Regions from separate parts of the Flavobacterium sp. WG21 genome, predicted to be linked through region 1. Evidence: riboswitches for the same ligand, from Rfam matches in the RefSeq annotation. Region 1 holds a riboswitch; each other region holds the start of a gene.
What was found. A riboswitch is a leader RNA that binds a small molecule or an ion and turns the genes downstream of it on or off. The one in region 1 is predicted to bind cobalamin.

Region 2: it holds a riboswitch for cobalamin, as region 1 does, so the genes downstream of both, C245_RS0117995 (TonB-dependent receptor) here and C245_RS0121520 (TonB-dependent siderophore receptor) in region 1, are expected to answer to the same signal.
Region 3: it holds a riboswitch for cobalamin, as region 1 does, so the genes downstream of both, C245_RS0119325 (hypothetical protein) here and C245_RS0121520 (TonB-dependent siderophore receptor) in region 1, are expected to answer to the same signal.

Annotation. Positions count from the first base shown of each region.
Region 1 covers NZ_AMYW01000048.1:12,920-15,196, reverse strand. Annotated here, with positions in the region: gene C245_RS0121520 (TonB-dependent siderophore receptor) at 1-1,006, opposite strand, end outside; cobalamin riboswitch at 1,033-1,236, opposite strand; gene cobC (alpha-ribazole phosphatase) at 1,304-1,837, opposite strand; gene C245_RS0121510 (adenosylcobinamide-GDP ribazoletransferase) at 1,822-2,277, opposite strand, start outside.
Region 2 covers NZ_AMYW01000030.1:868-3,144, reverse strand. Annotated here, with positions in the region: gene C245_RS0117995 (TonB-dependent receptor) at 1-1,304, opposite strand, end outside; cobalamin riboswitch at 1,419-1,620, opposite strand; gene C245_RS0117990 (beta-ketoacyl-ACP synthase III) at 2,063-2,277, shown strand, end outside.
Region 3 covers NZ_AMYW01000035.1:15,174-17,450, reverse strand. Annotated here, with positions in the region: gene C245_RS0119325 (hypothetical protein) at 1-1,224, opposite strand, end outside; cobalamin riboswitch at 1,687-1,890, opposite strand; gene C245_RS0119320 (hypothetical protein) at 2,172-2,277, shown strand, end outside.

The DNA.
Region 1 (2,277 bases):
TGTAGTCCAGAATACCATTTACTTGCAGCGATTCTAATAATTGATAGCCTAAATCTGCTTTTGTAGTCAGGCTTTCTGTTTTTCCGTACGTATAAATATTGCTCGAGTTGTCGGCATAATATTTATAGTTCTCAAAAATATAGGCTGTTTTTAAATTGGTTTTGAATCTGCCAAAATCACCATCATATTCCAATAAGTTCCGATTAAAACCATTTACATATTTACTTTTAGTTTCAGATTCCGAAACTAATGAGGTATTTCGGTCTGTGTTTGAGGTTTGGGTATATAGCTTTAAACTGTTTTTGTCGTTGATTTTATATCCTGCATTGGCACCTAGGGTAATAACATCATACTGACCGTTTTGATTCCAGCGCTGTTCGCCTTTCCAGTTGTATTGGTTCAGGTATTTATAATCGTTTGTAGAACTATTTTTAGAAAAACCAATCTGAGTACTCCATTTTTTATTGGAGATACTTGTTTTATAATTAATTCCGATCGTGTTGAAACTTCCGTAATCCAATCTTAAACTGTTTTCAAATTTATTGTAAAAGGCGAGATCTGTATTCAAGTGTACGGTTCCTCCAACGGCTCCGCTACCGTAAATAACACTTCCGCCTCCTGCTTTTACACTTATAGAATTATAATCGGATCCGGAAATGGTATTAAAATCAGTACTTCCGTTCATTTGAGAATTAATGTTGATTCCGTTCCAGATTACAGCCGTTTGCGATGATGTTGTACCTCTAAAGGCAACTGTAGAAAGCATTCCACGGCCGTACTCTTTAAAATAAATGGTCGAATTAAAGTTTAACAAATCCGTTAATAAGGCTTCATTTTTGCCAATAACAGAGTCATTTAGTTTTAAAACCGATTGTGAATTGGAGTATTTCTTCAGATTAGCGTCAGAAACGACGACTGTTTTAAGTTTCGTAATAGAATCGTTCTGCGCCACAGTAATCTGGCACAACAATAAGAAACAAAGAGCAAAAAGTTTTTTCAAAGTCATAATTTCTACACTCTTTTTCCCGAGAGCTCGATATTGATTACAAAGGCAGGTCTCCTGGCTTGCGTCTTGTTGTTTACCTTCCCATTCGTCAGCGCGAGCAGTGGTTTTGTAGTTAACAACAAGCATTCTTTTCAGAACAAAGCTTACAGTTGCGGGTACAGCTCAAGATTTATGACTTGATTCCCTTTTAATGTGTATGAATGAACACAACCTTAATTTTCTGCAAAGATAAAGTTAAAATTATTGAATTTTCAAATTTGTTTTCGTTTTGGAGAGGGATTCTGAACAAATGATAATTTAATTCACTATTTTAATAACCTGTCCGAACGCTACTTTATTGGTAAAAGCGTCTTTTAGTGGTAATCCGGACTGATGACATAAAATACTTCTGATCACACCCGCATGTGAGACAATGACTACAGGAGCTGTCTGGTTGAAAACATAATCTTCTAAAAACGTACCCACTCTTTCATGAAGTATTGTAAAAGACTCCCCATTTGGGACTTGCGTGGTGACAAAATCTTCCATCCAGGGATTAAGTTCCTCCGCAGGAATTGCATCCCAGTTTTTCAATTCCCAATCGCCAAAATTCATTTCCATTAAACGATCGTCCATAATAAAGGAAGCAGGTTTTATCGTATTTTGAATGTATTCTGCCAGCATAGTACAACGTTTCAAAGGACTTGAAAAGAGTAGGGCCTTAGGAGGTAATTGCGAGACAATATCCTTAAAGGTTTCTTCGAATGGAACAGCCAAATCTACATCGGTCTGACCGTAGCAGATCCCTTTTTCGCAGGTTGTTTCGGTATGACGAACTAGATAAATTTCCATATCAGAAGAATGCTTAAATAGTAAATAACTTCACAAACCTGTTGCGTTGCTCCCAGGCAGTCTCCTGTATAACCATCAATCCATTTTTGGAAATAGCGGGCTAAAAAATAACGAATGATGAATACGGGAATAATTGCCAAAAGAGATTTAGATTGAAAAAATGAAAGTACCAATAATGGAATTAGTCCGAAGAAGAACGAACCTGTAATTTCTTTCCAACCGTGTTTCTTAGCTATAGGCTTGCTTTTACTCGTCGCATCATCGCGGGAGTATTCATGTGTGAAAATAATTGATATTGCTGCAAGGCGACTTAAGGAATGGGCCGAAATGAATAAGAGGAAAATTAGAAAAATGTTAGTAGTAAAAAGTGAAATGGATTCTGAGAGCAGTTTGAATTTTAATAGAAATAGTAAAACTAAACCAATCGCTCCGTAAGCTCC
Region 2 (2,277 bases), on a different contig from region 1:
AAAAATATAGCAGGAGTAAATTCTGTTTTATCAGGAGCTTTGGCATTGTAACGTACTTCTTCCTGCACGTGCGTTCCCACAACGCTGCCCAGAACTTTAAAGCCATCCAGTCTATAGGAACTTGCCAGGGCAAACAAAGCGGTGTAGCGCTCCGGATAAGAGAACAGGGTTTTTATCCCTTTTCTGGTTGCATTAAGGCGGTTGTACTGAAAATCAGTTGACAACGAAACGTCCCAAGTGGGTAAAATCTTGTACAGATTGACTGCTGAAAAATAATATTCCTGTTGGTAATAACTATCGTCAGATTGAGCGCCTTCGGTAACCACTTCACCCAGTACACTGGTGGTGTCTCTGGCTACATAATGAGTATAATCATAAGCATATTTTGCCTTAGCCTGAAATTTATATCTTTCGCTAAGGTCTTTTATAAAAGTACCCTGTGCAAAAAAATTCTTGTCGTACTGTCTAAAACCATCCGAAAACTTATTTTCTACAATAGCTCCCGGTGCTCCTCTTTCGGAACCGTAATAATACACTTTCGCATCCCAAGTGCCGTTCTTCATTTTCCCATACAGACCAGACTCGAAACGAAATGCTTGTATATCACTATTGTGTCTCGTGGCTGAGGTATCATAAGCCACAGTACCGTCGAGATTGTTTCTTTTGTATCTGAATTTGTATTCGCCATTAGATTTTATGTATTCAGAACTGGCGCTCCAGCTTACCTTATCACTTAATTTATGCTCCAATCTAAAAGAAAGATCATTGTAATTGATAGACATGGTTTTATAACGCAGTAAGAAATTGGTCTTTTTGTTATTCTCAAAAACAGGCCGTTTGGTGCGCAAATAGATAGTAGAAGCTGCCGCAAAATCTTTAGCCGACTGAAATATTTCACTCTTCTGACCATTATACATGGTGAGAGATTCCATATCATCGAGAGAGTATTTTCCTAAATCTGTAACTCCGTTCTGTGCATTTCCTAACTGAATTCCGTCGTAAAAAACACCCACGTGATGCGTTCCCATGTTGCGTACATCCACCGTTTTAAGTCCGCCCAAACCACCGTAATCCTTGATTTGTACTCCGGCAAAATAACGAAGTGCATCGGCAACATTGTGGCTGGCTAAGTTTTCAAGCAGTACTCCTGAGAGGCTTTGTACGGGAATCACTTCCTGATAAGGTTTTGCTTTTAACAGTACTTCTTTCAAAACCCTCAGACTGTCCTTAGTAGTCTGCGAGTGAAGTACGACGGGAGCTAACAATACGAAAAGAAATAAAAGTAATTTTCTGGTCTTACACATCACTGATTTAATTAAATAAACTTCGGGATATGATCGTCAAAAAAGCAATAAGGCAGGATCCCGTTACAAAATAACAGGTCCGTTTATTGTTGTTCAACTTTATTCCACGAAAGTCTTAAACTATGTGATTCCGGCAGGTCTCCTGACTTGTTCCATCTTTAAACTGCCTTCTCATCCCGCAAAGCGGGGCAATGGCATGAGTAACGTTAAAGACTTTTACAGAACTTACAGTAGCGGGTCTGTTCAGGATTTACACCTGATTCCCTTTTAACTGTTTTCTCTAAAGAAAAAACAGACCTTAATCTGGCCGTAAAGATAGAATTATCTTTATAAAAACAAGAGTTAATTAGTTCATATTACACTTTTGACAATGAATGAGACCAAATTTCACTCATTCATTAAAAGAATGCTGTTTTAAACATTCTTCACTTTTTTAAACCTACCCGTAACAAAAAAGCATTTTTGCGACCAATAATAGGTTCAGTTGGATTGCTTTTTTATAAACATTGAAGAACTGAAACAAAATCATTCAAAACAGGAATTGATTTTATTAATAATGAAGTGAAATAGAAATATTAAAAGTAAATTAACAAATCCCGAGATTTTTGCGTCTTTATATTTGTTAAATTGCGCCCCTGTAAATGAAGATGCCCCTCGTACTACATATTCTTCGAAAAACTCTTGTAAAATGGACTGGAGAAAGGTTTTGGGCCGAAAGTCAAAATTAAAAGAACACTAAAAGAGAAACAAAAAATTCAATGAATACAACAAAGGCTTCCATTATTGCTATTGGAGGATATGTACCGGAAACGGTTTTAAGCAATACTGATTTAGAAAAAAGAATAGATACAACAGATGAGTGGATTACCTCTCGAACAGGCATAAAAGAAAGAAGAATATTGGATGACCCTGCACTGGCAACCTCAGATATGGCTTCTTTCGCCATTAAAGATTTAATAAAAAATTATGATAT
Region 3 (2,277 bases), on a different contig from region 1:
TTCTCCTAGCCATCCCGCCTGCTGATTAAGGCCATTGTACACTTTCACAAAATCGATCCCGGGAAGCATTACTTTGTTTCCCTTTTCGTCCACAGCCCAGTTAATATCTATGCCCGAATCATCATCATTGTTCGGAGCATTATCTGCATATCCGTATAAAAAAGCATACTGCACAAAGTAACTTCCCGTTCCGCTTTCATCAACTGCGTTATCGGGCAATCTTGTTCCTTTATAAGTAATAGAAGACTGATCTTTAAGCCATTTTGGCCAGTAATCTAAAGAATGATTGTAGGCATTATTCTGAACCAGATAGCCATTTTTCCCCTGATTGTCTTTCCATAAAATATACTCCATATCGACAAAACCTACTGTACCCGTAGTTCCACCCGACACCGGAATTTTATTGGGATCAGGTCGGTAATACGTTATTTCATAATGCTGAATCGTTTTAGGCATTTTATGCCCGCCGCCTTCTATCTCGTACCACTGATCGTCCGGAAGTCCGTTTTTATTTTTATCGTAAGCAACCATGATTATTCCTGCTTCACTACTTCCGCCGCGCATGGTACTGTTCGGATTTGGATTAGCCTCTGCCCAGAAAGCATTACCCAGAATTCTAAAATCACGTTTGCCCTTAACATTAACAATGGTATGATCGAATCCAAAAACAACATAACCGCCAAAAGCCCCCAATGAAACCAGATCACCGGTTTTCTTAGCCAGATAAGTATTGGCTCTTGATAAAATTCTTTCAGGAGTATCGCCGTCATTAGCAATAGGCAGATCGTTTACAAACTGCCCGGGTGCCGGTTTAAATTCAAATACTTTTGAGATGTAGCTTTTATACTCCTTCGTTTCTTTTGTAACGGTAACGACTACTTTTTGAGTTTGTATACTTCCTTTGTCATTTACAGTAACAGCCAATTCATAAACTCCTGCTTCTGCTGCCGCAAATAAAAGTTCCTTTGCTGTAGTAGTACTTAGTGCATAACTTTCTGAAGATGCTTTTGTGATGGTCCAACTGTAAGTAGCTTCTGTTGTTGCGCTGATTGTTGGATTTAAAGTCATAATTGTAAATCTCTGCATACTAAAAGCTAAATCTGAACTAACAGGTGTCGGATTACTATTTTCATTTGATGCATTATCATCAGAACAATTGGTTAATGAGAGTACTGCAATAAGCAACAATATGGATTGGAAGTTTTTGAAAATATTATGGTACATGTGGTATTGTTTAGGTTGGTAGTGGTAAAAGCAGCTGAACTTCGAGAAATAACAAAAGAAGTTTCAATTAAAGTCTTCAACAGAGCGCAATGTTATCTTTGTAAGCGAACACAATCCCGCATCGCCAAAAGCCCTTGGAATTGTGCTGATTTTTTATTGGAACAGAATTAAAATAAGGGAAGACACCGCCAGATAATGCATTCGGAAAATACCGATTCAACAGTGATTTCCTTTTCAGAAGTGATACTCTCAGAGAGAAAAAGCAACTACACAACACTCCCGACTGAAGCAGAATAGAAGCAAAAACGATAACAATAAATAAGAATTCTCTTTTTGTATTATACATCACTTATTGAATTAAGAAAACTCCGGGATGTATAAATTAAAAACGCAATAAGGAAGAATCCCGTCATAAAAATGACAGGTTTCGTTTATTGTTCTTCAACTTTATTCCACGAAAGTCTTAAACTATGTGATTGTGGCAGGTCTCCTGACTTGTTCCATCTTTAAAAACAACCTTCTCATCCCGCACGCGGGACAATGGCATTAGTAACGTTTAAAGACTTGTATAGAACTTACAGTAGCGGGTCTGTTCAGGATTTGCACCTGATTCCCTTTTAACCATTTTTTCTTAAGAAAAAACAGACCAAAATCTGGCGCAAATATATAACTATCTTTTACAATAGCGTAATTCTGAATAAAAAAATGAAATTTTAATAATAATCAATGCGTTACCAAAATTTTAAACTTTTTCCGAAGGTCTATCCAATGGTACCAATTACAGATACATGTTTACTGACTAAACTTCTTTATTTATTTTTAATCTCAATTTTCATAAGTAAAACAATACCCGTAAAAGTTCCTTTTGATCCCTAAATCAGGTATATATACTTGATTTCAGAAGATCCTGACTAGTTACTTTTATAAATAACTAAAACTTAAATATTATGGAAACAGTAAAAATCCCTCAAGGGGTTCAGGTTACACTAAATGTAGCGATAAGTTCTGATGCAATTGTTGGTGCTGCTATTCGTTTAAAAGGTGAGGTAACCA